Regions from separate parts of the Mesorhizobium sp. M7A.F.Ca.US.011.01.1.1 genome, predicted to be linked through region 1. Evidence: riboswitches for the same ligand, from Rfam matches in the RefSeq annotation. Region 1 holds a riboswitch; each other region holds the start of a gene.
What was found. A riboswitch is a leader RNA that binds a small molecule or an ion and turns the genes downstream of it on or off. The one in region 1 is predicted to bind cobalamin.
Positions count from the first base shown of each region.

Region 2: it holds a riboswitch for cobalamin, as region 1 does, so the genes downstream of both, bluB (5,6-dimethylbenzimidazole synthase) here and EOA13_RS13600 (DUF1636 family protein) in region 1, are expected to answer to the same signal.
Region 3: it holds a riboswitch for cobalamin, as region 1 does, so the genes downstream of both, EOA13_RS01375 (ABC transporter ATP-binding protein) here and EOA13_RS13600 (DUF1636 family protein) in region 1, are expected to answer to the same signal.
Region 4: it holds a riboswitch for cobalamin, as region 1 does, so the genes downstream of both, EOA13_RS35585 (CbtB domain-containing protein) here and EOA13_RS13600 (DUF1636 family protein) in region 1, are expected to answer to the same signal.

Region 1 covers NZ_RZRT01000010.1:115,273-122,639, forward strand. Annotated here, with positions in the region: gene EOA13_RS13590 (cobaltochelatase subunit CobN) at 1-691, opposite strand, end outside; gene cobW (cobalamin biosynthesis protein CobW) at 710-1,747, opposite strand; gene EOA13_RS13600 (DUF1636 family protein) at 1,750-2,178, opposite strand; cobalamin riboswitch at 2,217-2,421, opposite strand; gene EOA13_RS13605 (winged helix-turn-helix domain-containing protein) at 2,451-3,650, opposite strand; gene EOA13_RS13610 (NADH-quinone oxidoreductase subunit A) at 3,982-4,347, shown strand; gene EOA13_RS13615 (NADH-quinone oxidoreductase subunit B) at 4,338-4,919, shown strand; gene EOA13_RS13620 (NADH-quinone oxidoreductase subunit C) at 4,924-5,526, shown strand; gene EOA13_RS13625 (NADH-quinone oxidoreductase subunit D) at 5,527-6,717, shown strand; gene EOA13_RS13630 (NADH-quinone oxidoreductase subunit E) at 6,718-7,367, shown strand, end outside.
Region 2 covers NZ_RZRT01000004.1:65,599-72,965, forward strand. Annotated here, with positions in the region: gene EOA13_RS07130 (pirin family protein) at 1-437, opposite strand, end outside; gene EOA13_RS07135 (DUF2277 domain-containing protein) at 477-743, opposite strand; gene EOA13_RS07140 (exodeoxyribonuclease VII small subunit) at 855-1,106, opposite strand; gene EOA13_RS07145 (histone deacetylase family protein) at 1,110-2,036, opposite strand; cobalamin riboswitch at 2,158-2,338, shown strand; partial or broken gene bluB (5,6-dimethylbenzimidazole synthase) at 2,448-3,065, shown strand; gene EOA13_RS07155 (hypothetical protein) at 3,188-4,171, opposite strand; gene EOA13_RS07160 (TetR/AcrR family transcriptional regulator) at 4,527-5,135, opposite strand; gene EOA13_RS07165 (MFS transporter) at 5,257-6,480, shown strand; gene ribB (3,4-dihydroxy-2-butanone-4-phosphate synthase) at 6,518-7,367, opposite strand, start outside.
Region 3 covers NZ_RZRT01000001.1:279,003-286,369, forward strand. Annotated here, with positions in the region: gene EOA13_RS01365 (iron ABC transporter permease) at 1-580, opposite strand, end outside; gene EOA13_RS01370 (ABC transporter substrate-binding protein) at 716-1,663, opposite strand; gene EOA13_RS01375 (ABC transporter ATP-binding protein) at 1,713-2,501, opposite strand; cobalamin riboswitch at 2,666-2,873, opposite strand; partial or broken gene EOA13_RS01380 (AraC family transcriptional regulator) at 3,169-3,995, shown strand; gene EOA13_RS01385 (alanine racemase) at 4,000-5,145, opposite strand; gene EOA13_RS01390 (D-arabinono-1,4-lactone oxidase) at 5,145-6,422, opposite strand; gene EOA13_RS01395 (MFS transporter) at 6,433-7,367, opposite strand, start outside.
Region 4 covers NZ_RZRT01000102.1:1,359-8,725, forward strand. Annotated here, with positions in the region: gene cobU (bifunctional adenosylcobinamide kinase/adenosylcobinamide-phosphate guanylyltransferase) at 1-152, opposite strand, end outside; gene EOA13_RS35580 (CbtA family protein) at 145-939, opposite strand; gene EOA13_RS35585 (CbtB domain-containing protein) at 955-1,134, opposite strand; cobalamin riboswitch at 1,170-1,366, opposite strand; gene EOA13_RS35590 (MFS transporter) at 1,432-2,631, opposite strand; gene EOA13_RS35595 (DUF1624 domain-containing protein) at 2,855-3,853, shown strand; gene EOA13_RS35600 (isoprenylcysteine carboxylmethyltransferase family protein) at 3,850-4,326, shown strand; gene EOA13_RS35605 (MerR family DNA-binding transcriptional regulator) at 4,516-4,902, opposite strand; gene mgtE (magnesium transporter) at 5,060-6,478, opposite strand; tRNA gene EOA13_RS35615 (tRNA-Leu) at 6,670-6,754, opposite strand; gene lipB (lipoyl(octanoyl) transferase LipB) at 7,030-7,367, shown strand, end outside.

The DNA of each region.
Region 1 (7,367 bases):
CGCCAATTGTCGAGGTTGCGGACGCGTCAGCTTCTAATGAAACGGGAAAAGAGCCGGCTTTGATGAAGTCCGATCTCCCCCCTTGCGGGGGAGATGTCCGGCAGGACAGAGGGGGGCGTGAAGGATCACCAACGACCCCGAGTCCTGGCTCATAAAACCCGGCTTTCGGCACTGGAACCGGCTCTGCTACGTCCGCATCCGATCCAGCCAGCCCCGCCAATCTCCGCACCAGCGCACTCATATTCGCCGGGCCGCCCTCGCGGAAATAGTCGAGCAGGCCGTCGAGCTCCTCGCGCGGCAGCGTCGAGGCTTCGATCAGGCGCAGATCCTCGTCGCGGCATTCGCCGGGCAGCAGCGCCAGCTTTATGCCGTGTGCGCGGGCGGTCGAGGCAAGCTGGTCGCAGCCGTAGCGCCACCAGTCGTAGCCGCCGAGGATGCGCACGAGGATGACCTTGGCGTGGCGGGCGACGCTGTCGACCCAGAGGTCGACGGACATGGGATGGCGCAGGTCACGCAGGGCAGCCAGCCGCATCGAGGGCAGGCGGCCGGCATCGGCCTTCCAGGCTGCCGCCAGTCCGGCGAGGTCGCTGTCGGTGAAGGACAGGGCCACGATATCCGCCGGCGTCTGCCGCAGATCGACCGGCTCGGCGAGGTCGTCGAGCGAGGCGGATGTCGTGGTGAGGATGTGCATCGCAACCCGTGTCCGAGATCAGCCGGCGAGTATACGCTCGATCGCCGGGCGGTTCAGCCCCTTCAGGCCGATGACGACGAGACGCGAGCGGCGGTCGTCCTGCGCCGTCCAGGCGCGGTCATAGTAATGATTGACGCGCGGCCCGACAGCCTGCAGCAAGAGCCGCATCGGCTTGCCACCGACCTCGACGAAGCCTTTTACACGCAGCACGTTCTCTTCTTCGGCGACGGTGGCGACGCGCTTTGCCAACTCGTCCGGATTGGCGATCGAGGCAATGTCGACGATGAAGGTGTCGAAGTCGTCATGCTCATGGTCGAATGCGCCGTCATGGTGGGACTTGCGGTTTTCGATGTCGTCCTCGACGGCGAGACCGAGCCCGAGCAGCACCGAGGGATCGACCTTGCCATGCGACGTCGGCACGATCTTCACCGCGCGGGCGGAATGTTCGTTGATGATGGCGTTGGCGCGGGCGGTGCCGGCGGCGTCCATCAGGTCGCTCTTCGACAGGATGATCAGGTCGGCGCAGGCGATCTGATCCTCGAACACTTCTTCCACCGGATCGTCATGGTCGAGCGTCTCGTCCCCGGCGCGCTGCGCCTGCAAGGCGTCCATGTCGTTGGCGACGCGGCCTTCGGCCAGCGCCGGGCCGTCGATCACGGCGATGACGCCATCGACTGTGGCGCGGCTCTTCACGCTCGGCCACTGGAAGGCCTGGACCAGCGGCTTGGGCAGCGCCAGGCCCGAGGTTTCGATCAGGATATGGTCGACCCTCGGCGTCAGCGCGAGGATCTTGTCAAGCGCCGGCACGAAATCGTCGGCGACGGTGCAGCAGATGCAGCCATTGGCCAGTTCGACGATGTTTTCCTCCGGGCAGGTGTCGATGCCGCAGCCCTTCAAAATCTCGCCATCGATGCCGATGTCGCCAAACTCGTTGACTATGATGGCAATGCGGTTGCCGCCGGCATTTTCCAGGAGATGGCGGACCAGCGTCGTCTTGCCGGCGCCGAGGAAGCCGGTGACGACGGTGCAGGGAACGCGGGAGACGGATGCAGTCATGGTCAGTCCTTCAGCAGGTCGAGGGGAGGGATGCGGGCAACAAGGCCGCGCTTCAGGCTATCGGGACGGCCGCGCCATGGAATCAGGCCGTCCTTCGAGGTGGCGAAGAGCCTGGCGCCGGTGACGAGATCGGCGCCGCTGGTCGCGGTCAGGTCGCCGAAGACATAACTCCAGCAACCGTCGCGCAGGATGGCGGCGCTCAGGCGGCGCTTGCAATTGCCGAGGCATTCGAGGCTGCGGATGCGGATGTCATCGCCAGATGCGGCGCGGCGCGTGTCGTCGGCCAGCAATTCGCCGGCGCGGGGATGAGCGTCGGCGCCGGTCTCATCGCGGCAGGAGGCGCAGACGATGATGGTGACGCCGGCCAAGGCATCATCATGGCCGGACGAAATATCCGCTGTACCAGCCGAAAAACTGCTGTCGTGGTCCAAAGATCGGGCTCCTTGCCCGGAAACCCGCCGGGCGATCGGATTCTAAAGTCGCAGACGGCAGGTCTCCTGGCTCGCGGGTCATCGCCTTGGTAGCCGCCTTCCCGGGAACTCCCCAGTGGCTTTCGGCCTTGGCTCTTCGCTTACAGTTGCGGGGACAGCCGCGGATTTGGGATTTTGCCCCGCACCGCATTCCCTCTTAGCCCTTGCCGTTGCGGGCAAGGGACCATCTGAACCGGATTTAGGCTTTTGCGGGCGGCGGTGTCAACGCGAGCTTACGACATGGCGATGTCGGCCAGCGCCGGCCCCAAATCCCCGGCAGGTGTCACTTCGATGCGTTCGAGCCCGAGCCAACCTTGCATCTGCTTCAATTCCTCGAACAGCTCTGCAGCGGTTTCAGGCGGCGCACCCGGCTCGGCATAGGCCGCATGGACCCGCAGTATGCTGGCCGGACGGTCGGCCTTGAGGTCGACGCGTGCCACGATCCTGTCGCCGAGCAGGAACGGCAGGACATAATAGCCGTATTGCCGCTTGTCGGCCGGCGTGTAGATCTCGATGCGGTAGTGGAAGTCGAACAGCCGCTCGGTGCGCGAACGCTCGAAGACGACCGGATCGAAGGGTGCCAGCAGGGTGCGGGCCTCGACTTTGCGCGGCAGGCGGGCGTCTGTGTGAAGATAGGCGGGCTTGTCCCAGCCTTCGACTCGCACCGGCAGCAACTCGCCCGTTTCAATCAGTTCCTCCAACCGGCCTTTCATGTCGGCCGGCGACAGCCGGAAATAATCGCGCAAATCGCCTGAAGTCGCCACGCCGTGGGCGCGGGCGGAAATGCGCAGCAATTCGCGGTGCGCGTCCTCAGGCGTCGGCACTGGAAGGTCGAGGACCGCCTGCGGCAGTACGCGCTCGGGCAGATCATAGAAACGCTCGAACCCGCGACGGTGCGCCGTGGTGATGCGGCCGGCCCAGAACAGCCATTCGAAGGCGTGCTTGGCATGGCTCCAGCCCCACCAGCCGCCCGAGCCTTTCTGGCCCTCCAGCGCGGAAGCGGCGATCGGGCCGCGCTCGGCGACCTGGCGGTAGATCTCTTCGATGTAGCCGGCGTGCTCGCGGCCCCATTTGGCGAGCCCCAGATACATTTCCTCGCCGCGCTCGGCGCGCTGCATGCGCCAGCGCATCAGCGGGTATGTCTCGACCGGCAGGAAGGAGGCCTCGTGCGCCCAGTATTCGAAAACAGTGCGCTTGCGCGTCACGGCCGCGTTGTCGAGCAGCGAGAACGGGTAGGGGCCAAGGCGCGAATAGAGCGGCATATAATGAGCGCGCACCACCGCGCTGACGGAATCGATCTGCAGCAGGCCGGTGCGGGAGAGGGTGCGGGCAAAATGCCGGCGGTCGGGCGTACCGGTCGGGCGGGGATCGAGGAACCCCTGGGCGGCAAGCGCGATGCGACGGGCCGTGGGGAGCGAGATCTTTTCCTTCATGCAGGCATCACTTTGAAGTGTTTTGACCGAGGGTCGAAAGGCTGATTCCAACCCATGCTAGCAGGGTTTTGGCGGCATCCATGTCAGGAGAGAAAAGTGGAGTAAAAGGCGAAGGAAATCAAACAGGAGCGGATCGGACCAGTTTGCCGCGATATGCCGTTCAGGTCGGTGTTTTGAACAAGGTTTGACTTGCTTCGCTGGAAGTGCTGCGCTAACCCTCGCCGCGTTGCAGCATAGGCCCTTAAAACGGTTCAGCGGTTAAACTGTCACGCTTCCGCATTAGGGTCCGGTGCTGTAATCAAAGTGGATTGGCGCCAACGGAAAACCGAGCATGAACGCACTCTTGAGCTCATACCTGCCCATCGTCCTGTTCATAGGCGTGGCGCTGGTTGTCGGCCTGGCGCTGCTGGCCGCGCCCTTTCTGGTGGCCTATCGCAATCCCGATCCCGAAAAGCTTTCCGCCTATGAGTGCGGTTTCAACTCGTTCGACGACGCGCGCATGAAGTTCGACATCCGTTTCTACCTGGTGTCGATCCTGTTCATCATCTTCGACCTGGAAGTGGCCTTCCTGTTTCCGTGGGCGGTGTCGTTTTCGAAGATCGGCATGCTCGGTTTCTGGTCGATGATGGTGTTTTTGGCGGTGCTGACCATCGGCTTTGCCTATGAATGGAAAAAAGGAGCGCTGGAATGGGATTGAACGACAGTTCAGGCACCCTCGTCGCGCCGAAGCCCAAGGGTATTATCGACCCCAACACCGGCAGGCCGGTGGGGGAGGACGATCCCTTCTTCCTCGAGATCAACAATGAGTTGGCCGACAAGGGCTTTTTGGTCACTTCGACCGAGGCGCTCATCACCTGGGCGCGCAGCGGGTCGCTGATGTTCATGACGTTCGGCCTCGCTTGCTGCGCGGTCGAGATGATCCACACCTCGATGCCGCGCTATGATTCGGAGCGGTTCGGCGTCGCGCCGCGCGCGTCCCCGCGCCAGTCCGACATCATGATCGTCGCCGGCACGCTGACCAACAAGATGGCGCCGGCGCTGCGCAAGGTCTACGACCAGATGCCGGAACCGCGCTACGTCATCTCGATGGGCTCCTGCGCCAATGGCGGCGGCTACTACCATTATTCCTATTCGGTGGTGCGCGGCTGCGACCGCATCGTGCCGGTCGACATCTATGTGCCCGGCTGTCCGCCGAGCGCCGAAGCGTTGCTGTACGGCATTCTTCTGCTGCAGAAGAAAATCCGCCGCACCGGCACGATCGAACGGTAAATCCATGACCGCATCCCTGAGCGAACTGTCGACCTATCTCGGCGAGAAGCTGCCTGGCCGCTTCAGTGACGGGGTGCTTGCCTATGGCGAGCTTACCGTTCACGTCGAGCCGCGCGATCTGGTCGAGGTGATGACCTTCCTGCGCGACGATGCGCGCTGCCAGTTCATCTCGATCATCGACGTCTGCGGCGCCGACTATCCGTCGCGGGCCAAGCGCTTCGACGTCGTCTATCATCTGTTGTCGCCGAAGCAGAATGTGCGCATCCGCGTCAAGGTGCAGGCCGACGAGGAAACCATGGTGCCGTCGATCACCGGCGTGTTCCCCGGCGCCGACTGGTTCGAGCGCGAGACCTACGATCTCTACGGCGTGCTGTTTTCGGGCCATCCCGATCTGCGTCGCCTGCTGACCGACTACGGTTTCGAAGGCCATCCGCTGCGCAAGGATTTCCCGCTGACCGGATTCGTCGAGGTGCGTTACGACGACGAGGCCAAGCGCGTCATCTACGAGCCGGTCGAGCTCAAGCAGGAATTCCGCAATTTCGATTTTTTGTCCCCTTGGGAAGGCACCGATTACGTGCTGCCGGGTGACGAGAAGGCAAAGCAGTAAATGGCTGAAACCTCGGTCCGCAACTTCAACATCAATTTCGGCCCGCAACACCCTGCGGCGCACGGCGTTTTGCGCCTTGTGCTGGAACTGGACGGCGAAGTCGTCGATCGCGTCGATCCGCATATCGGGCTCTTGCATCGCGGTACCGAAAAGCTGATCGAAGCCAAAACCTATTTGCAGGCGATCCCTTATCTCGACCGGCTCGACTATTGCGCGCCGATGAACCAGGAGCACGCCTTCGCATTGGCCGCCGAGCGCCTGCTCGGCATCGAAGTGCCGAAGCGCGGGCAGCTGATCCGCGTGCTCTATTGCGAAATCGGCCGCATCATGTCGCACATCCTCAATGTGACGACGCAGGCGATGGACGTCGGCGCGCTGACGCCGCCGCTGTGGGGCTTCGTCGAGCGCGAAAAGCTGATGGTGTTCTATGAGCGCGCCTCCGGTTCGCGCATGCATGCCGCCTATTTCCGTCCCGGTGGCGTCCATCAGGACCTGCCGCAGAAGCTGGTCGAGGACATCGGCAAGTGGATCGACCCGTTCCTGAAGTCGATCGACGACCTCGATCAGCTGCTGACCGGCAACCGCATCTTCAAGCAGCGCAATGTCGATATCGGCATCGTCTCGCTGGAGGATGCCTGGGCCTGGGGTTTTTCGGGCGTGATGGTGCGCGGTTCGGGCGCTGCCTGGGACCTGCGCAAGTCGCAGCCCTATGAATGCTATTCGGAAATGGATTTCGACATTCCGATCGGCAAGAACGGCGACTGCTTCGACCGCTACCTCGTACGCATGGAAGAAATGCGCCAGTCGGCGAAGATCATGCGCCAGTGCGTCGATCTCCTGCTCGGCAAGGAAAGCGCCGGCCCGGTGTCGAACCTCGACGGCAAGGTGGTGCCGCCCAAGCGCCAGGCGATGAAGCGCTCGATGGAAGCGCTGATCCATCACTTCAAGCTCTACACCGAGGGTTATCGCGTGCCAGCCGGCGAGGTTTACGCTGCGGTCGAGGCGCCGAAGGGCGAATTCGGCGTCTATCTGGTTTCCGACGGCTCCAACAAGCCCTACCGCTGCAAGCTGCGCGCGCCGGGTTTCGCGCATCTGCAGGCGATGGATTTCCTCTGCCGCGGCCACATGCTGGCCGACGTCACCGCCGTTCTCGGTTCCCTCGACATCGTGTTTGGTGAGGTCGATCGCTAAATGTCAGTCCGCCGTCTCGCAGAAGCCAGCGTCCAGCCAGCCTCCTTTGCCTTCAACCGGGCGAATGCGGCCGCGGCGAAGCAATGGATCAAGAAATATCCGAAGGGCCGTGAGCAGTCGGCCATCATCCCGCTGCTGATGATCGCACAGGAGCAGGAAGGCTGGGTGACGAAGGCGGCGATCGAGACGATCTCCGACATGCTCGGCATGCCGCGCATCCGCGGGCTCGAGGTCGCGACCTTCTACACGCAGTACCAATTGAATCCGGTTGGCACGCGTGCGCACATCCAGGTCTGCGGCACCACGCCCTGCATGCTGCGCGGTTCGGAAGCGCTGATGGATGTGTGCCGCTCCAAAATCCATCACGACCAGTTCCATACCAACGACAAGGGTACATTGTCGTGGGAAGAGGTCGAATGCCTTGGCGCCTGCGTCAACGCGCCGATGGTGATGGTCTTCAAGGACACGTTCGAGGATCTAACGCCGGAACGCCTGGCTGAAATCATCGATCTCTATGACGCCGGCAAGGGTGCTTCGGTGGAACCGGGGCCGCAGAACGGCCGTACCGGCTCGGAGCCGGCCTCCGGCCTCACCACGCTGAAGAGCGAAAAGGCGATCCTCAAGTCGACCCGCGAAAGGGAAGCCAGGGA
Region 2 (7,367 bases), on a different contig from region 1:
TCCTTGTCGTCCGGCAGCGCCAGCCATGTCTGCAGGCCGGATACCGACATCGGCGCGCCACGCAGTTCCTCCGGCGTACGCTCCGAATGGACGATGCCGCGGCCGGCGGTCATCAAATTCACGTCGCCGGGCTGAATGACCATTTCGGTGCCGAGTGAATCGCGATGCCGGATCTTGCCGTCGAACAGATAGGTGACCGTCGACAGGCCGATATGCGGATGCGGACGGACGTCGAGCGCCTGGCCGGCGCGCAGGATCGCCGGGCCCATGCGGTCGAAGAAGATGAAAGGCCCGACCAGCCGCCTTTTTGCCGTCGGCAGGGCGCGGCGCACCTGAAAACCACCGATGTCCTTGGCGTTCGGGATGACCATCAATTCGATCTGATCGCTGGCGAAGGCATCGCCTGCCTCAGGGTCTTTCCCGGGGAAGAAGCTCATGGACTCTCCTTGTCGGTGGTCGAAGGCCGCCTGGCCGCATCAGGCAAAGCGGATGGCTGCCTTTGCCCGCAGCTTGGCCGCCACCTCTTCGCGATTACGCGGATGGTGATGGGTTTCCAGGGAATCGAGCAGTTCGCGCGCCGAGGCCGCGATGGCTTCGACGGCATGGTCGAAGGCGTGCTGGTTCTGCTTCGAGGGTCGCGTGGTTCCGCTCAGCTTGCGGACGAACTGAAGAGCCGCGTCGCGCACCTCGTCATTGGTTGCCGGCGGATCAAAATTGAACAGGGTCTTGATGTTTCTGCACATCGCTTCCGTATCTCCTCTTGTCCTTGAGCTGTTTCAAGCGGAACGAGTTATATCCTCGATCATGATCATGTCCAAAAACCGGTGATGCGAGGCCATCGTTCGGACCGGGCCTCAATCCGCGTCGAGTGGCTCCGTTCCGACCGGCTTGCCGTCTCGCGACAGCCTGATCTTCTCGACCTTGTCCTCGGCGGCCTTCAGCAGCCGGTCGCAATGCGCCTTCAGCGCCTCACCACGCTCATAGATCCTGATCGACTGGTCGAGCGGCACGTCGCCACGCTCCAGATCATCGACGATCTTCTCCAGCGCATCGAGTGCCTGCTCGAAGCTCATCGCCTTGACGTCTTCGTTGGTCTCATCGGCCATCATTCATCCTTTCATCAGTCGCCCGACATGGGCGGCGACCGAAAATGCCAATCCCTGCAGATCGTAGCCGCCCTCGAGCAGGCTGACGAGCCGGTTGCCGCTGTGGCGTGCCGCGCGCTGCATCAGCTGCCCGGTCGCCCAATCGAAATCATCCTCGGTCAGATTGATCTCGGCCAGCGGATCGCGGTGGTGCGCGTCGAACCCCGCCGAAATGATAATCAGGTCGGGCGCGAAATTGTCGAGCGCGGGCAGGACGCGCGACAGGAAGGCATCGCGAAACACTTCGCTGCCGGTCTGCGGCGCCAGCGGTGCGTTGACGATGTTGCCGGCGCCCGTTTCGGTCTTCGCTCCGGTGCCGGGATAAAGCGGCATCTGGTGGGTCGAGCAATAGAGCACCGACGGATCGTCCCAGAAAATATCCTGCGTGCCATTGCCGTGATGCACGTCCCAGTCGACGACGGCAACGCGCTCGACACCGTGTTTCTTCTGCGCATAACGCGCCGCGATCGCCGCCGTGTTGAACAGGCAAAAGCCCATCGCCGTGGTCTTTTCGGCATGATGGCCGGGCGGCCGGGCGGCCACGAAGACGTTGTCGGCGCGACCCGAAAAGACATCATCGACGGCGGCGTTGGCGGCGCCGATCGCGGTGATCGCCGCTTGCCAGCTCTTCGGGCTGGCAGTGGTGTCGGCATCGATGCGGGCAATCCCCTCGTCGGGGATGGCGGCGCGCACGCGGGCGACGAAATCGGCGGGATGCGCGTAGAGGATGGTGGCCTCGTCGCCTTCGGGCGCCTGGATACGATCGAGCCCGGCAAAGGCTTCGTCGTCGAGCACGCGCTCGATGGCGCGTAAGCGGTCGGGCCGCTCGGGATGTCCGGGCGGCGTGAGATGCTCGAGGAAGATCGGATGGGTGTAGAGACGGGTGGTCATCGTCCTAATCTAGTGACCCGGATCGACAAAGGCCATGCACGGGCGGCCGATGACTGGGGAAAATCGCGACTGCGTCCATTCGCGTCGCCGCAGGCATTGGCCCCGCGGGCGCTTCGGCGTAAGGTCCCTGGTACTGCCTGGTGCCCGCCGCAAGCGGGAGAATCGGGAACACGGTTGAATTCCGTGGCGTGCCCAACGCTGTGAGGGGGACCGCGCCGGTAAATGCCACTGTCGATGACGGGAAGGCACCGGACGCGGGTTGATCCCGAGCCAGAAGACCGGCCTGGCAGGCATTGTCATCCGCGTGGTCAGGCGGATGGCATTGAGCGACGTGCGTCTACTTGGACGCACAAAGTACGCTCTGTCAGTTTTGAATCTGCAATCGCAAGGGGACAAGCGATGCCGGAACACATGACCGCTGCCATTGACGATGGATTTGACCAGGATGCGCGCGATGCGGTCTATCGCGCCATGTTCACGCGGCGCGACGTGCGCAGCCATTTCCTGCCCACCGCGATCGATGACGACGTGCTGGCACGGCTGCTGCTTGCCGCCCATCACGCGCCATCGGTCGGCTTCATGCAGCCATGGAATTTCATTGTCATTCGCGACGTCAAACGACGGGCGGAGGTGCGCGACCTGTTCCTGGCCGCGCGCGAGCAGGAACTGCCGGCGATCGAGGCGGAAAAACAGGCGCTCTATCGCAAGCTAAAGCTGGAAGGCATCTGCGAGAGCGCGCTCAACATCTGCATCACCTGCGACCGGCAGCGCTCGAAGGGTTCGCCGCTGGGACGCTGGCACAATCCGGAGATGGATCTCTACAGCACGGTCTGCGCGGTGCAGAATTTCTGGCTGGCCGCGCGTGCCGAGGGTGTTGGTGTCGGCTGGGTCAGCATCATCGAGGCTGAGGCGCTGAAGCGGCTGTTGGCCATTCCGGACCACGTAACGCCGATCGCCTATCTCTGCGTCGGCCGTGTTTCCGAGTTCGCTCCCAAACCGGACCTTGAAACGCATGGCTGGGGACGGCGGCTGCCGCTGCCGGAGCTGATCATGAGCGAGACCTTTTCCGGGCAAGGCGAGACACAGCTCAAATCCACCGTGGCGCGCCTCAACACCGTTTCTGCCGCACCAGACACCACCCGCCCAGCCGATCAGGGTGTGGCGCCGGCCGTATCCCAGCGCGAACCGCCGAAGGAGGCGAGCGCCTTGTCCTTGAGCTCCCTGAACTTCGACGATGCCTCGGCCAGCCGGGCGTCCCAAGCCGGATCGGGCACCTGGCCCGCGATGGTCTTGAAATAGACCTGCATCAGGCAGGCGATGGCGAAAGGCTCGATGAACGCCGCCTTGAATGCCCAGGCGAAGACGATGGCGAGCACAAAAGCCCAGCCGGCGAGTTGGCCAGGCATCAGGAACAGAATCGCACCGGCAGGCGCCAGCATGATCAGAAAGATGATGAACGACATGCCCCACATGATGACCGCCGGCCAGACGGCGTTCTTGACCATGACCTTGCCGTTCTGGGCATAGAGCACGACGCCTTGGCGCGCCGTCTCGAAGGGCGAGGCTGAATTGATGCGGATGTTGTAGCCGAGGATGATCTCGTCGACATAGGTCAGCGACAGACGGATCACCGTGTTGATGAAGGAGACCAGGCCGCTCAGGCCTGGTATCGGCAGGAAGGCGGCGATACCGCCGAGCAGGCCGGTGATGGCACGGATGGCACCCTTGACGAGTTGGTCGACGACGAAAAGGATGTTGGCTTCGGCAAAACGCTGGGTGACGACATCCCTGGCGTAGGCGATCTGGTCCTGACCGCCGGGAATGTCGCGGCCGTCGATCAGATGAACCATGACGGCGATGTGGCCGGCCTTGACGATATAGAGGATGTATTCGCGGATCCAGTAGACCGCGATCGAGACGATGCCGAACCCGACCACGCCGCCCCACAGGGCAAAGGACATGGGCCCGTCGGGATCGGTGGAGATATGCCCGACACCATAGCCGACCGAGGCACCGGTGCCGGTCGCCATGATGTAGGCCAACGTGATGCCGAAATAGACGATCATGCGAAAGACGATGAACGGCCAGGTCCGCATCATGATGGACACCGACCTGCCTATATCGAAATCCCACATGCCCCGAATCTCCGCCTCAGAGATGATGGCAGAGGATGAACTCAACCCGGCGATTGTCAATTGCCGGCCCTGGCGCCACAGTGCAACGAACTCGGGTTAACGGTTTCCTTCGGAGCCCGCCGGCGCGTTGGCTGACGGAGCATTAGACGAAAAACCCGCCTGTGCGGCGGGTCACTGGCGCAAATCAGCACCATAGGCAAATATGTACCATAGCTGAGGTCACCCAGTCAAAAAAAAATTCCTATCGCGAGAAGCTACCGGCACAAAAGCTGCCAACACCGCCGAACTGGCTGCCGCCAGGCCTTTTGTTAAGCTAAGTTCGGAGCCCTGCCTGGCACCACGCCCGGTGGGAACTTCAATTCGACTGCGGGTCCGGCTTCTTGAGCAGGCCTTCGAGCAGTTGCTTGAACGCCGTCACCACCTTCTTCGACGTCGCTTCGGGGTCGGTCGAATTGGCGATCCGTTGCGCCGCCTGGCTGCTCGCTCCGTTGATCAGTCGCGAGGCCGTTTCGGGGTCGAGGCTGGAGACAACGACCCCCTCCTCCTGCAGCGCGGTCAGATGGTCGGTCATTGAAGCGATGCACGCACTGGCATTCGGCCATTGCGCTGGATCCCCCAGCACGGCCGGGCCATCGCGGAACATGATGCGCTGGATTTCCGGCTCCAGCGCCATCTCGATATAGGTGGAGCACTCGTCGACGAAATGTTGCCAACGGGTCGGCGCTCTCGACGCAACCTCATTGATGCGCGCCGCCATCTCGCCGTCAATCTGGGCTATGACCGCCTGCAACAGCCCCTTCTTGTCGCCGAAATGATGATAGAGCGCGCCGCGCGTCAGCCCGGCCGAAGCGGTGAAATCATCCATCGAGGCTTCCGCATAGCCTGTTGTGCCAAAGGCGTGGCGGGCCGCCGCGATCAGCTTGGCGCGCGTCTCGGCGATCATCTCCTTGCGGGGTTTGTGCATGTGTCCTGGACCTATTCACATACGCTTCGTATGCCAATTGACATACGCGGCGTATGCTCTATCTAATAATCATACGCTCCGTATGTAATTGTCCAATTGTCCTTTGTCGAGGAACCAACCGATGCAAAATCCCTATGCGGAAATCTTTCGTGCCCCCGGCGCCAAGGGCTTTGCGGCCGCCGGCTTCCTAGCGCGCCTGCCGATCGCCATGGCTCCCATCGGCATCGTGGCGATGCTGTCGCAGGCGCGCGGCGAATATTGGCTGGCTGGAGCCGTCTCGGCGACATACGCGCTGGCCAACGCCTTCGTCGCGCCGCAAATATCGAGACTGGTGGACCGCCTGGGCCAGACACGAATCGTCGTGCCCACCACCATCATCGCGGTGCTGGCTTTCGCCGTCCTCATAGCGGCGGCCAACCAGGACTGGCCGGTGTGGACGCTGTTCGTGTCGGCACTCCTGGCCGCCGCCATGCCAAGCATACCTGCGATGGTGCGGGCGCGCTGGACAGAGATTTTCCGAGGACGGCCGCAGATGAACACCGCATTCGCCTTCGAGTCCGTGGCCGATGAACTGGTCTATATCGCCGGGGCATCGCTGTCGGTCGGCCTCAGTGCTGCTCTGTTCCCGGAAGCCGGTGTTCTGGTGAGCACATTATTTCTCGCATTCGGATCAGCGGCCTTCATCCTGCAACGCTCGACGGAGCCGCAAGTGCGGCCGGTGGACCATGGCTCAAGCGGCTCGGCGATCCGCCTGCGGCCGGTTCAGATCATCACGCTTGCCCTGATCTTCGTCGGCGCAACCTTCGCGACGACGGAAGTGACCACCGTGGCGATCACCAAGGAGCTTGGCCAGCCGGGCGCCGCCAGCCTTGTCATCGGCGTTTATGCGCTGGGATCGTTCGTGCTTGGCATCATCGTCGGCGCGCTCAGCCTGAAGGCGCCGCTGCGACGCCAGCTCGCCATCGCAGTCGCCCTCGTCGCGCTCGGCACGCTGTTGCCGCTCGCCGCCGACACCGTGCCGCTGCTGGCGCTGACCGTGTTCATCAGCGGTGTGGCGATCTCGCCGACCTTCATCACGGCCTTCGGCCTGATCGAGCGGCATGTGCCGGAAGCGATGCTGACCGAAGGCATCACCTGGGTCATGACCGGCATCGGCATCGGCATGGCGCTGGGCTCTTTTGCCGCCGGCGCGGTGGTGGATGCGTTCGGTGCACAGAACGGGTTCTGGGTGTCGGTTGCTTCAGGCACCATCGCCCTGGCCACGGTGCTGCTTGGCCAGCGCAGCCTTGCCACGACTGAGTGCGAGATGGACGGATGTGAAGCGGCCGCGATTGCCGCGGAATAATCAGATAGCGCCCGGTTTCGAGCCGGGCGCTAGCTGCCTAGAGTATCTCGGTCTTTGCGATGTGGATGCCAAAACCTTCGAGGCCGACATAGTGGCGTTCGCGCGAGGCGATCAGGTTGATCGAGGAGATGCCGAGATCCTTGAGGATCTGCGCGCCGAGCCCGATCTCGCGCCACTCGTTTTCGCGGCGGCGAGCCTCTTCGTGATCCTCGCGGTCGCCGCTTGCCGGCCGTTTGCGTTCCTGATGCGCAACGCCGACGGAGCCTTCTCTGAGATAGACGATGACGCCGCGCCTGCGCTCGCCCATTGCCTTCATGATGGCGTCGAGCCGGTGGCTGGTGCCGAACACATCGGTCACCACATCCTCGGAATGCAGACGCACCGGGACCTCCTCGCCGTCGCGGATGTCGCCGAAGACGATGGCGACGTGATGCATGGAGTCCCAGGGCAGCGTGTAGGTGAAGACCTGCGCCTTGCCGCCGAGCGTGTCGATTTCCGAGCACGCGACGCGTTCGACCAGCGTTTCCTTGCGCTGCCGGTAGGCGATGAGGTCGGCGACCGAAACCTGCTTCAGCCCATGCTCCTCGGCGAAAGCCTGCACCTGCGGGCCGCGCTTGACGGTGCCGTCATCATTGACCAGCTCGGAAATGACGCCGACCGGCGGCAGGCCGGCGAGCTTGCACAGATCGACCGCGGCTTCGGTATGGCCGGAGCGCATCAGCACGCCGCCTTCGCGCGCAATCAAAGGGAAGATGTGGCCGGGCCGGACGAAATCCGAGCCGCCGACATTGCCGTTGGCAAGATTGCGAACGGTCAAAGTGCGATCTTCGGCCGAGATGCCCGTGGTGGTGCCATGCTTGAAATCGACGCTGACGGTGAAAGCCGTT
Region 3 (7,367 bases), on a different contig from region 1:
GCCAGATATTATCCCAGCGCGCCAGGCCAAGGCCGCCCATGGTCCAGAACAGCACAGAGTGGGCGGCGCGCTGATCGCCGGCAAAGACAAGATAGTTGGTCAAGGCGGTGAACATGAAGGAGACGGCAAGGCCGGCAAGGATCAGCCGCTCCGGGCCTTGCCCCCTCACCCGCGCCACCAGCAGCAGCACGACGCCGGCAGCCAATATGCCGCCGGTGAAGGCCGCGACCGGCAATGTCCAGATGCCGAAACTGTCGCCGAAGACGGTGATAACGGAAACCGCACCCGCGGCGGCGCCCGACGACAGGCCGAACAGGAACGGGTCGGCAAGGTCGTTGCGGGTCACCGTCTGCAGCAGCGCACCGACGACGCCGAGACCGGCGCCGACGCAGATGGCCAGGATCGTTCGCGGCAGCCGCAGGTCGACGACGATCTTGCCGACCGGCCCGGCCACGTCGTGCCCGCTGAAGCCGACTGCACGGCCAAGTGCTGCAACAACGTCGGTCAGCGGGATCAGCGTCGAGCCGTAGGCGATCGACAGCAAAGCGAGAGCGGCGATCGCCGCCGCTCCCACCATCATGGCCAGTGCAAATGCCGGATGACGCAAACCTGGAAATGCGTCGTGTCTGTCAGGACGCGTGCGACGCACTTCCAGGATCTTTTGTTCATGCATGTCGTTGCCCCAAAACCGCTGCGCACTTTTGGGCGACAGGCATCAAAACGCTTCCGGATGCATGGCCTTGGCGAGCTTGTCGATGGCTTCGATGTTGGCCGGTCCCGGCGTCAGTTCGGCATAGCGCAGGGCGACGAAGCGCTCGTTCTTGACCGCGTCCGTCTCCTTCATGGCTGGATGCGCCTTCAGGAAATCGAGCAGTTTCCTGTAGCCGCCGCCGTCCTGGTAATCGAGCAGGATGAGAAATTGCGGATTGCGCGACGCCACCGTTTCCCAGTCCGTGTTGCCCCAGCTGGTGTCCATGTCGGCCATGATGTTGTCGCCGCCGGCGGCTGATATCATGGCGCTGGGGATGGCGAACTTGCCTGCGGTGAACGGCTTGTCCTCGCCGGAATCATAGAGGAACACCCGCGTTCCCTTGGCGCTGCCGACCTTGGCGGTGATGTCGGCGAGCCGCGTCTTCCAGCCGGAGACAAGCTTTTCAGCCTCTGTCTCCTTGCCGAAGATCTTGCCCAGGTTCTCGACGTCGCCATAGAGCAGGTCCATCGAGGCGGCGGGGCGGCTCTTGTCGAGATGGACGCAGCTTTCCGTCAGCACCAGCGTCTTGATGCCGTGCGGAGCAAGCGTGTCGGGCGTCACTTCACCACCCGGCTTCATGCCATAATACCAGCCGGCGAAGAAAAAATCGGGCTCGACCGCGACGAGGTTTTCGAGCGTCGGATATTTCGGCGCCAGTTCCGGGATCGAGCCCTGCTCGGCCTTGAACTCAGGACCGACCTTGTACCATCCGGTGATGCCGGTCAGGCCGACGATCGACGGCTGCAGTTTCAGCGCGAAAGCCATCTCGGCCATGTTGAGATCCTGGATGACGGCGCGCTTCGGCGGCGCATCGAAGGTCAGCGGCTTGCCGCAGCTGTCGACCGTGACCGGGAAGGCCAGGGCTGTCGAAGCCAGCAGCGAGAAGACAAGCGAAAAGGCTAGGCGTTTCACGGGTTTGCTCCTTGTGGATGGGATTGGGTCGACTACGAAATGGCTTCAATCACGACGGCGGCGCGGCACGGTTCGGCACATCGAACACCGTCAGTTCGCGGTCTTCGGTCGGATGGCGCAGACGCAGCACATCGATGCCGAAAATCTCGCGGATCAGCTTTTGGGTCAGCGCTTCGCGCGGTGCGGCGAGCGCTTGCAGACGGGCATGGTTCATCACCGCCACCCTGGTGGCGAACGGTGCCACCAGCGCCAGATCGTGCAGCACCGCGATCACCGTCATCTCGAAGCCTGCCACGAGGTCGAGCAGTTCGCCGCGGGCGCGCGGGTCGAGATGGTTGGTCGGCTCGTCGAGGAACAGGATCTTTGGCTGCTGGGCGATGGCGCGGGCCAGTTGGGCGCGCTGGCGCTCGCCGCCCGACAGCGAGCCGATGGTGCGGCCAAGCAGCGGCAGCAGGCCGGTCCGGCGCAGCGCATCGACGACAATGTCACGCTCCTCGCTCCTGCGCCGTAGCCGAGCGTGCGGGACCCGGCCCAGCTCGACATAGTCGATCACTGCCAGCCGCGGATCGGGCTGGTCGGTCTGGCCGACCACGGCGATATGCAGTGCCCGCTCGGCGGCCGAGATCCTGTCCAGCCGGCGCCCGCCAAGCTTCACCTCGCCTGAGCTCGGTCGCAGCATGCCCGACAGCATGCGCAACAGCGTCGTCTTGCCGGCGCCGTTGGGACCAATGATGGCGAGGCGATCGCCAGCGGCCACCGACAGGCTGACCGCCTGGACCAGATCCCGCCCATTCGCCATGGCGCTGAGGTCACGGGCTTCGAGAAGCGCTACGGGCATCGGCTGCTGTCCGCCGGCTTGCCGGGATGGCAAAGCGTGCACACGATGATGCGATGATCGATAGAGCCGTCCAACTTTCCGTCACTTTCCAAAACTGGCGACGGAAGGAAGCTGGCGAAGCGGCCGACAAGACCGGGATTCGCGTTTCCTCCCGGCACACCCCGTCCGGTCAACTCAGTGATGGCAGGTCTCCTGGCTCGCGGGTCGTTGCGCCATCCTGCCTTCCCAGCCTTGCCGGCCAGTGGCATTCACGGATTTTGCTCGCCGCTTACAGTTGCGGGGGCAGCCACGGCCTCGACCCCTGGGGATCTCACCGTGTTCCCTTTTCACCCCTCGCCTTTCGACTCGGGGACCATCACCGCTTCAGCGTAGATTTCCCCCAATCGCTTCGCAATGGATTTCTCGGACGGAGTGGTGGGCCGGCTAGGGGAAACATGCATTTCACGCTCTCGATATGTAATAACATTACGCATTTAGAGGATGCCGCCTGGCGCTGTCAAGCGAAGCCCGCCGAATTTGGCTCGTCGGCGGCAAGGGGGCGCTCGACCGCTGTGCCATATCGGTGTGCGACTGTGACGGGATCGGTTCGATTGCGCGGGATGCGCAATTTCGATCAAACTGGCCGCGCCAGGAACGGCAGGATGATCTGGCCGATGCGAGGAGCAAAATGAACCCGACCGAGAAAGCGCTGTGGTTCGTCGAAAGTCATCTGCCGGAGGCTGTTGCACTCGACGATGTCGCGCAAAGCAGCGGCGTGTCGCGTTTTCATGTGACGCGGGCTTTCGGCGCTGCCACAGGCCGCTCGGTGATGGGCTACATGCGCTCACGCCGGCTGACCGAGGCGGCGCGCAAGCTGGCCAGCGGGGCGCCCGACATCCTCAGCGTCGCGCTCGACGCCGGCTACAACTCGCATGAGGCGTTCACCCGGGCCTTCCGCGATCAGTTCGGCACCACGCCGGAACTGGTGCGCGCGCAAGGCACACTCGACAAGCTCGACCTCGTGGAGCCGATCCTGATGGACCAGTCCTTCCTCACCAATCTCGAACCGCCGCGTTCGAGACCAGCCGGCCGTTCCTGATCGCCGGCCTCGGCGAGCGCTACAGCTGCGAAACCAGCGCCGCCATCCCGATGCAGTGGCAGCGCTTCGGCCCCTATATCGGCAACATTCCGGCCGGCGACGTCGCCTATGGCGTCTGCGTCAACGGCGACGATGGCGGCAATTTCGACTACATCGCCGGCGTCGAAGTGTCTGATTTTTCCGACCTGCCCAAGGAATTCAGCCGGGTGCGGGTGCCGGCGCAGAAATATGCGATCTTTGCCCACCGCGAACACATCTCGACCATTCGCCGGACGGTCAACACGATCTGGAACAAATGGCTGCCGGCTTCCGGCCACGAGATATCGGATGCGCCGGAATTCGAACGCTACGGCCCTGAGTTCGACCCACGCAGCGGCAATGGCGGGCTGGAGATCTGGATACCGGTGAAGGCGTAGTCGGTCAGGCCATCGGCAGCGCCGGCCAGCGATCGACTATCCCGCCGCCGGAAAACACCGCGATCGACCCGAACTGCTGCAGCACGGCTTCGCTCTGCGTCGGGCGCAGGAAGGCGTAGTCGCCGGGCCTTGCGGTCGCGTCGGCGGGCAAGCCCATGAACTGCTGATTGGAGGACAGGCCGAGCAGCCCGTTCGCCTTCATGCCTTCGGGAAAGACCGGCTTGGCCATCCACTTGCCGCCATAGAGATAGCAGCCCTTGCGCGGAAACCGGCCGAGCGCCTGCAGCAGTCGGGTGACCGCCGGTGGACCGGGCAGCATCGGCTCGACCATTTTCAGCATCGGCGTGGCGATGAAGGCCGCCGGCTGGAAGCCGTCGAGGCCTGGCGTATCGAAATCACTGGGCAGCACAAAGGCCGAGCCCATCGAAACCTCGTTGGCCATGCCGCCATGATGAAGCAGCGCGGTCTTGCTGCCGCCGATGTTCAGGATACGGCGCTGGTCGGCGCCGAGACAGGCGACGAACGCCGCGGCCTGCGCCGACGCCTTGGCCAATGCCTTTGCCGGTCCGCCGAAAAGGCCGGGAATGAGCGGCGCATGCGCCTCGTAGGCCATGACGCCTTCGCAATGCAGCCGTTTGTGGGGTGGCAACGCGCTCAAGGCCTTCGACAAGGCTTCGGGATCAGCAAAGCCACCGCGATGCAGCCCGACATCGATCTCGAAAGCAATACGCAGTTCGATGTCGAGCTCGTCAGCGAGCGCGCCATATTCCGCCAGTCTCTCCACGCTGTCGATCAGCCAGCAGACACGTGACCAGTCAACATTACCCTTCACCAGCGCAGCCCTCGCCGCACCGATCGGCATCGGCTTGCCGTAGAGCAGATCGGCATCCGGAAACGCCTTCAGCACCGCCTCGCTGATCGGCGGGGGGAAGGTCATGAAGCGCTCACTGCCAAGCGCCTTGCCGATATACGCAAGCAGCGGCAGGCAGGCGAGCGATTTGTCGACCAGCCGCACGGCCAGGCCGGGATCGAGCCTGTCTTTCACCAGGGCAATGTTGCCGTCCAGCCGGTCGCGATCGAGCAGCAGGCAGGGTTGGAAGATGCCGGCTTCCTTCAGCGCATCCGAGAGGGTGGAAAAATAGGTGCTCATCATTCGATGCCGAACAGGCCGGCCATGTATGGCGAGACGAAGCGGTTTTGCGGATCGATGTCGCGGCGCACCGCCATGGCATCGTCCCAGCGCGGGTAGAGCTTTTTCAGCTCCGCCGCCTTCAGGCTGTGCATCTTGCCCCAATGCGGCCGGCCGCCATATCTGCGGAAGATCGGCTCTGCCGCCCGCATGAACGGCAACGGATCGTTCGCGGCATCATGGTGGATGGCGATGGAGCAGGTCAGCCTGTTGTAGAATGGCGAAAGCCAGAACTGGTCCGGCGCGACCGAGCGCACCTCCATCGGGAAATAGACCTCGGGAAAACGCTTCTCGGTCAGCTCGATGATCTCGGCCAGCGCCTTCGGCCCCTCCTCGAACGGCAAATGATATTCCATCTCGTTGAACCTGGTCTGCCGGTCGCTGGCATAGACGTTGAGCCAGTCCTGCACGTAGTCCTCGGCCGGCAATTTGGCGATGGCGCCCAGGATCAGACGGCCACGCAGCGATGGCAGCCAGGCAAGTGAGGTGCGCAGCCTGCGCAGTGTCCTCAACCCCGCCTCGTCCTCTTCCGGCGGCCGTGTGGTGGGTGCGGCGTGGCTGAAATCGCTGGCGATGAACTGCGCATAGCCGGAAAACGGAATGTAGTAGAATTCGGCCGAGCGATGCGCGGCCATCATTGCCTCGAAATCGCGCAGCATTTCGGTGATCGGCAGCACCCATTTGCGGCGGCGCAACCGGTAGGTCGCGATGTTGTTGAGCGTCACTTCGGTGAGCACGCCGAAAGCGCCGAGCGCGACACCGATGGCATGGATCATGTCCTGATCCCCTGCCCGTTTGAAGTCGCGGAGCTTGCCAAGCCCGTCGACGATCTGCACCGTCTCCAGTTGCGTGTGATAGGCGCCGAGCGTCGGTCCCGAGCCGTGCGTGGCTGTGCCCAGCGCGCCGCCGATCGCCTGGCGGTCGATATCGCCCATGTTGGGCAGGCCCTGGCCAATACCTTGCAGGATGCCCATCAGTGCGCCGAGCCGGGTTCCTGCCCGCACCCGCGCCTGATGTTTTTGCGCATCGTGCGAGACCAGCCCTTCCAGTCTCTCCAGGGACAGGATCGTGCCCTGCGATTTCACCAGCGGCGTGAAGGAATGACCGGCGCCGGCGACGCGCACCGGGCCAGGCGCGGTCCGGACGAGATCACCGAGTTCACCGGCATCGGCAGGGCTGGCGATCAGCTGCGGTTCAGCAGTGACCAAGCCCGACCAGTTACTCCAAGTGTTCGACATGGGCTCCCGCTCAGGCAACGGCGCGGCGACGCCGCGACACAAGGACGAAGAGACCGAGCAGCACCACGCTGGCCACCGCGCTGGCGGCGGCGAATTCCGGCACCGGCCGGAAATCCTTGCCATCGATGAGCAGCGACGCCGCGATGGGCCCGATCGCCAGGCCGAAAAGTTGGGCTGCCGGCACCAAGAGCACGGCGGTGCGCGTCTCGTCGGCGGGGATCGCCAGACGGATCTGGTAGGGCACGATGAACAGCAGGATAAAGCCCATGGCCAGGGCAGCGACCCAGAACGTCCTCAGGCCGGGGCTACTGGCAAGAACCAGGGAACTGACAAGCGCGACGACGCCGATCGCCGCGATGGCAAGGCGATAATCGATGCGCGCCTCGAACGTGGTCGCCGTCATCGCCCCCAGGACCTGCACCGCGAGGCTGGCCGAGACGATCAGGCCAACGGTGCGGCCATCGATGCCGTATTGCGCGCCAAGCGGCTCCAGAAAAGCCCAGACCGCGCCGAAGAACATGAAGTAGCAGAAGACCGACAACAGCGCGGTCATCGAGGGAACAGTCAGCACATTGGCCAAATTCTCGTCCTTGGGCAGGTCGGCATAGTCACCGGGTACGGTGAAGGCGACCGCCAGCGACGCGACGCAGACGACGGCAAGAACGATGAAGCCCCCCGCCGACCCGGCGGCCGGAATGACGTAAAGCGCCAGCAACAGGGCGAGTGCGCATTGCGCCAGCGTCTGCATGGTGACGAAAAAGCCGCCGATGCGTTCGGCGCGCCGCGAGCGGGCGATCAGTTCGGTGGCGATGGCGACCAGACCGCCCTCGGCGAGCCCGGCAAGGGCGCGGGCCGCGATCAGCATGTTGGCGCTCGCGGCATAGGCCGTCCACACATTGGCCAGCGCCAGCAGCAGCAGAAGGACGGCACTTTTCCAGCGCATAT
Region 4 (7,367 bases), on a different contig from region 1:
GCGATGCGTTCATGCATCTCGTCATCATAGGCTTGCGCCGTGGCGACATAGGTCCAGGGCGGCGGCAAGGCGGTCGCTAAAATTTCGGCGTGCGCGCTCTTGCCGGAGCGCGCGCCGCCGATGAGGAAGGTCAGTGTCTTGCGATCAGGCAAAGCTGTCGCGCAGGCTGGTCGCGGTGCCGGTGAAGCGGCCGCGCACCACGCCGACAACCGCTCCGAGCACCAGCCAGAACACGAGGTTGGTCAGCGTCACGGCCACCACGAACTGGTGATGCAGGCCTTCCGGGATCGACGTCTCGAAACTGTCGGGCTGGGGTGCACCGACAACATGCGGTGCGACGATCAAAAGGACGGCAAGGATCGCCAGCGGCAGCGACTTGCGGAACGCGATCAGGCCGAGACCGGCAGCGGTTGCCGCCACCGTTGCCCACCACCAGATCTGCCGCTGGGTGAGATCGGCGGCCGGCATGGCTGGCAGTTCCGGCGGCAGGCCGAGGCCCGGTGCCAGCGTGAACACGGCAAAGCCGGCAAGGCCCCAGAACACGCCCTGGCGCCAGCCACCGATGCCGCCGGCGAATTCGGAGACCGCGACCAGGATCAAGGCGAAGCCGATGCCGGTGACGATATTGGCAAGCACGCTGAAGGCGAAACGCTCGAAACCGTCTGCCGGCGCCCAACCTTCGTCTGCCGGAGCGGCTTCCGCCGCAGCCGGGGCAGCAGAGCTCATCGCATCTCCCGCCGGAGCAGTTGTGCTCATGGCATTGCTATCCGTTGCGGCCGGAGCGCCATGGTCATGGTGATGCCCCCCGCCCGCCTGTTCGTAGACTTCCGCCTTCAGGATCAGCGGCACAGTGGCGTAGGCCTGCATGCAGGCGAGAACGACGCCGGCCACGAGCCCTGCGATCGCCGCGATGAACACGACGTTGCGAAACAGGTTCATGATGTCAGCCCCTCGTCAGTGGCAGGGAAACGCCATCGAATGGCGATAGTCGTGAGCCGCGTTGTGGACCGCATCGATATGCGAGAAGCCGACAAAGCCCATCACGAAAATGCCGAGCAGCCCGGCGAGCGCGAGCTGCATGAAGCGCGACTGCGAGGAGACGGAGGCGCCGAGGGAGACGGAAGCGGTAGTCATGTCTTGTCCTTTCGCCCTCCACCCGAGGGCATCGAAGTCAGTTTCCTGTCGCCGGCAGGTCTCCTGGCTCGCGGATCAGCATCCTTCCCCACCTTCCCGAAGAAAAATCTTCAGTGGCATATGGAGAGGACTACCGCACACAGTTGCGGGGGCAGCCACGGCATTGGGCGAAATTCGCCCTCACCGCATTCCCTCTTGGCTCCAAAATGGAACCGGCGACACCGGTGACTATAGGCAGAATCCTCGCCTCCGGCAAACCAAATTCCGCCGGCGACCGTTGCGAATGCGCCATGAAGGTCAAAGCGATTTCGGCAGATAGCGCCACGTCACAAAGCCGCAGACCGCCGCCAGCAGGCCGAGCGTGACGAACACCGAGCCCAGGCCGAAGAAGGCCAGCGCCACCGAATAGACCAGCGGCGGCGTCAACTCGGAAAAGTCGAGATAGGTGCGGTAGACCGCTGCCATCTGAGATCTTTCATAGGAACGCACCGAGCGCATGAAGGCGGTCGAGCCGAGGGCGTCGAGCGCAATGGTGAAGAAGGCACCGCAGAGCAGGAAGGCGCCGGTAAGCAACGGCACGGTTTCGCCGACGAAGCCCGCCGCCAGCAGCGCGGCTGACATGGCGAAATAGGCAAATGTCATGGTCCCGCGGCCACCAAAGCGCTTTCCTGCCTTCCCCCAGAAAATCGCCATGAACAACAGCGCGTTGCCGGCCGAAACAAGCAGGCCGCCGGCCAGCTTGCCCTCACCCGTGATGACCATGAACAGCGGCCCATAGACGAAGAACGTCGTCCAGAAGCAGGAGCGGCCGAAGGCAATCAGCCAAGCCAGCCTGAGCCTGGGCTGCGCGACGAAGCGGCCGATATTGGCGAGCGGATTGACGGGGCGTGTCTTGCCCGGACGGATGGACTGGTTGTCGCCGAGGCGGTAGGTCCAGAACAGCGCCAGCAGGGCAAACGCGAACACCGCGACCGCACCATGCGCGGCATAGATGCCGAAGCGCGTGTAGAGGAAGATGCCGAGCGTCGGCCCACCGGTCCAGGCCAGCATCGACCACGCCATGCGCAGCGATTCGGCCTGCATGAAGTCGGTCTTGCGGATGTGGTCCATGATGTAGAGGTTGAGCGTGATCGACAGCGCGCTGGCGCCCATCACCCGGCACAGCATGCCGGCCAGTTGCCCGGCAAGCGTGTCGGTGACGAAGAACAGCGAGCCGACGGCCAGCAGGCAGGCGCCTGATGTGTAGACCCAGCGCCGGGCAAAACGGCGGATCAGCATCGGCATGAACAATGTCACCGACAGGCCGAGCATCGCCACGACTGTGTAGAGCATCGACACGATCTGCTCGTTGTGCAGGATCTCGTAGGCCTGGATCGGGATGACGCTCGACACCGTGGCGCGGGCGAAGGATTCAACCGCATAGAGCGACGCGAAGGTGCGCGCGTCCGCGGCCTTGAGAGCCGGCAGCCAGATCGGATGGCGCACATGGGTGGACATTGCTTTCCCCGAAGCAGATTCACCGGGTCAAATCTGACGTGGCGACCCCAGTGCCAATAAGAGGAAACCGACGTGCATCCGGCAAAAGCGAAGCCGGCCAAAGGCTTCCCGGCACTGGCCCAATGCCGCGGCCGATCCGGCGTTATCGGCAGGATTGCCGGTCTTCTTTTGTGCGGGGCAACCGTGATAGTCCTCCAGAGGGGCTGAATCAGAATGCGAGACCATGAGCATCCAAACGCCGACCGCACCCGTTCAGGATCGACCAAAGCGCATCGTCGCCATCGACATCGTGCGCGGCATCGCGCTGATCGCCATGGCAAGCTACCATTTCACCTGGGACCTGGAGTTCTTCGGCTACACCGATCCCGGCCTGACCGCCTTCGGCTGGTGGAAGATCTACGCGCGCGGCATCGCTTCGACCTTCCTGTTCCTGGTCGGCGTCAGCCTGTATCTCGCCCATGGCCGACAAATCCGCTGGAACGGCTTCTGGAAGCGGTTCGCCATGGTCGCCGGAGCCGCGATCGCGATATCGGTCGTCACCCGTATCGCCACGCCGGATGGATTCATCTTCTTCGGCATTTTGCACGAGATCGCGCTGGCCAGCCTGCTCGGCCTCGCCTTTCTGCGGCTGCCGGCACTGCTGACGCTTGTCGTCGCCGCGCTCGTCATTGCGGCGCCTGTCTATCTGCGCCTCGAGGCGTTCGATCACCCATGGCTGTGGTGGGTAGGCCTGTCGGCTAACAATCCACGCTCCAACGACTACGTTCCGTTGTTTCCATGGTTCGGCGCCGTGCTTGCGGGCATCGCGGTGACGAAACTCGCCGCCGGTTCAGGCGTGCTTACCCGGCTTGCCGAATTGGCGCCCGGTCGCTGGGCCAACCCGCTGGTCTTTATCGGCCGGCACAGCCTGGCGTTCTACCTGATCCACCAGCCATTGCTGATCGGCTGCGTCTGGCTGTTCTCGCAGATCATGCCGGCGCAGGTCGAAACCCCGCAGGTGAATTTCCTCAAAACCTGCCAGCTGTCCTGCGAGCAGTCGCGCGACACCGAGTTCTGTACGAGCTACTGTGTCTGCATGCTCGATACGCTCGAGGGCGAGGCGACGCTTGATCGGCTCTACAACAACGACCAGACTGCGGAATGGAAGACGCATCTGTCCGATCTCGCCGGCATGTGTACCGCCAAGACGGACGGCAAGTTGATGGAGGAAGGGGTCAAATGACCGAGAACCAGCCGAAGCCGGGGCTCATACCGTGGCCGCCGCTGATCTACACCGCCGCCATCGCCATCAGCATCGCGCTGGGCCTGCTCTATCCCCTGCCCTGGATCGGTGACCTCCTGGGCGACATTCTTTTCGCCGCCGGCTGGGTGGTGCTGCTTGCCGTTGCAGCGCTCTGGGTCACCGCGATCCGCACCATGGTCCGCGCCAAGACCACGCTGAACCCGAACGCTGTGCCCGATCACCTGGTCACCACGGGTCCCTTCGGCATCACCCGCAATCCGATGTATCTGGCCAACACCCTGCTGTTGATCGGCGTCGCCTTTGTCTCGGGCATCGTGTGGTTCCTGCCGCTCGCGTTCATCGCCGCCTATGCCACGCAGAAGATGGCGATCGAAGGCGAGGAAAAGGTGCTGGCGGCGAAATTCGGCAAGAAATACCGCGACTACGCCAAACGCGTGCGCCGCTGGATTTGAGCTGGCGCTCCGGTTTCCATCGCGGAGAGGTTTTGACAAGTGCACACTTCGGCGATTAGCCTAAGTCTTGCGAACTTCGTCATCCTAGGGCGAAGCAGGAGCGCAGCTCCGTCGCGGAGACCCTAGGATGACGAAGAAATGGACGTTTCCGCTAATTCCGACGCTAACGCCCGATAGAATCCAGTCCGCTCAGGTATTCACGCCAAGCTCGACCAGCCGCTCCACACAAGACTCCTCGGCCTGGTCGAGTTCAGCCAGCGTCTCCTCGAGGTCGCGGCGCTTCTGCCGGAGATCCTCGCGCTTTTCCTCGATGCGCTTGATCATCAGGTTGAGCTGGCCGACTTCGCCGGGCGGCTCCTTGTACATCTGGATGATTTCGCGGATTTCGTTGATCGAGAAACCAAGCCTCTTGCCGCGCATGATCTGACGGATGAGGTGCCGGTCGGAGGGGCGAAACAGGCGCGTGCGGCCACGCCGCACCGGCTGCACCAGCCCTTCGTCCTCGTAAAAGCGCAGCGTCCGCGTCGACACGTCGAACTCGCGGGTCAACTCGGTGATCGAATAATATTCTCGCATTGCCACTCCCGCACGCCGAAACCAAGGGGCGATCGCCATGCCGGCGTCACCCTTATGTCCCGAACCAAAACCCATGCCATGCCGGAATCGACATGGCGCCCCGCACAAGCCTCGCACGGCATTTACGTAAAAGTCAATTAAGCCAAAAGGCGTGCCTTCAGGGCACACCGAACCACCACGTGGCAATGCCGAGAAATGCAAAGAAACCGACGACGTCGGTAACCGTGGTGACGAAGACCGCCGAAGCGACCGCCGGATCGATCTTGAAACGATCGAGCAGCAGCGGGATCAGGATGCCGGCCAGGGCGGCCACGAACATGTTGATGATCATCGCCGCCGCGATGATGCCGCCCAGATTGGGGTCACGGAACCAGGCTGCGGCAACGATGCCGATCAGGATGGCGAAGACGATGCCGTTGATGAAGCCGACACCCATCTCGCGGCGAATGATGCGGCCGGCATTGTAGATGTCGAGATCCCTGGTCGCCAACGCCCGCACGGTGACGGTCATGGTTTGCGAGCCGGCATTGCCGCCCATGCCGGCGACGATCGGCATCAGCACCGCCAGTGCGACGATGTGTTCGATCGTGCGGTCGAACAGGCTGATCACCGACGCCGCCAGGAACGCGGTCAGAAGGTTGATCAGCAACCACGGAACGCGTGAGCGCGAGGTCGAAAAGATGCTGTCGGAAAGCTCTTCGTCGCCGACGCCGCCCATGCGCATCAGATCTTCCTCTGCCTCCTGCTGGATGACGTCGACGACATCGTCGATGGTCAGAACGCCAACCAGCCGTTCGTTCTCGTCGACGACCGCGGCCGACAAAAGATCGTACTGCTCGAATTCCCGCGCCGCCTCTTCCTGGTCCATGGTGGCCGGAATGGCGTGCCGCGTCTCGTGCATCACTTCCTCGACCTTGACCGAACGCTTGGTCCTCAGGATCTGGTCGAGGTCGATGGCGCCGAGCAGCTTGAAGCTCGGATCGATGACGAAGATCTGGCTGAAGCGCTCGGGAAGGTTGTTGTCCTCGCGCATGTAGTCGATGGTCTGGCCGATCGTCCAGAACGGCGGAACCGCGACGAACTCGGTCTGCATGCGGCGGCCGGCCGTCTCTTCGGGATAATCAAGCGATCGGCGCAGCCTGATCCGCTCGGTGAACGGCAGTTGCGACAGGATCTCGTCCTGGTCTTCCTGGTCGAGATCCTCGAGAATGTAGACGGCGTCGTCGGAATCGAGCTCCTGCACCGCCTGCGCGATCTGCGCATTGGGCAGATTGTCGACGATCTCCATACGGATCGCCTCGTCGACCTCCGTCAGCGAGGAGAAGTCGAAATCGGCGCCTAGAAGTTCGACCAGCGCGCGGCGCTGCTCGGGATGCAGCGCCTCGAGCAGGTCGCCGAGTTCCGACTGGTGCAGGTCGTCGACTTCATGCTTGAGGGTCAGCGTGTCGCGGTCTGCGATCGCCGCGCCAATCCGCGCTAGGAAGGACGAAAGCACGGCGCCGTCCTCGCCATAGATATCGGCGTGGTTGTCCTCGGCGGCCCTGGCGCCGGTCGTCCGTTCGTGCTCGCCTTCCACCAGCGCCTCCCGCCACAAGAATCCCGGAAAAGGTGCAAATCAGGTCTAGAGCATCGGACCCAAAAGGGGAAACCGGTTTTGGGAGAATCCGACGCTCAGAAAGAAAGTGGCGTAAAGTGCGGGAATATCAAACGAAATGCGCCCGGCCCGCAGCGGGCGAGACCGGTACAAATCGGATTCTGGGAAGAGAATGGTGCGGTCGAGAAGACTCGAACTTCCACGGGTTGCCCCACAGCGACCTCAACGCTGCGCGTCTACCAATTCCGCCACGACCGCACGTGGTAGAGCCGGAACCGACCGGCTCGCGGCGTGTAGCAAATCGTTTCCGGCGAAACAAGTGCACGGCACGTAATAATCGCCAGCCATTTTGCATAACGGTCAAGAAGCTTGAAACGCCCCTCGAACTGGACGTTTTGCCCGATTGCCGCCATATGAAGGACTAGGCATGTCGTCCAAAAGGCGCCGAGCGGTTTCGGAACTACGACATGAACAAGACAAACACCCAAGGTGTGTCGCGCATTTGAAATGACGCGCCGTGGACGAGAGCCGTGATGCCCGAACGCAGCCAGATCGCCACGTCGTTCCTGCCGCTCCCCGGTTCAGCACCGGTCGAATGGCTGATCGAGCCCGGCCTTACCGCCTATCCCGAAGCACTTGCCTTCATGGAGGCGCGCGCCGAGGCGATCCGCAGCGGGGCCGCCGGCGAAATGGTCTGGCTGGTCGAACACCCGCCGCTCTACACGGCCGGCACCAGCGCCCGCGGCGAGGACCTGATCGACGCCAACCGCTTCCCGGTGTTCGCGGCCGGCCGCGGCGGCGAATACACCTATCATGGGCCGGGCCAGCGGGTCGCCTATGTCATGCTTGATCTGAAGCGGCGGCGCGAGGA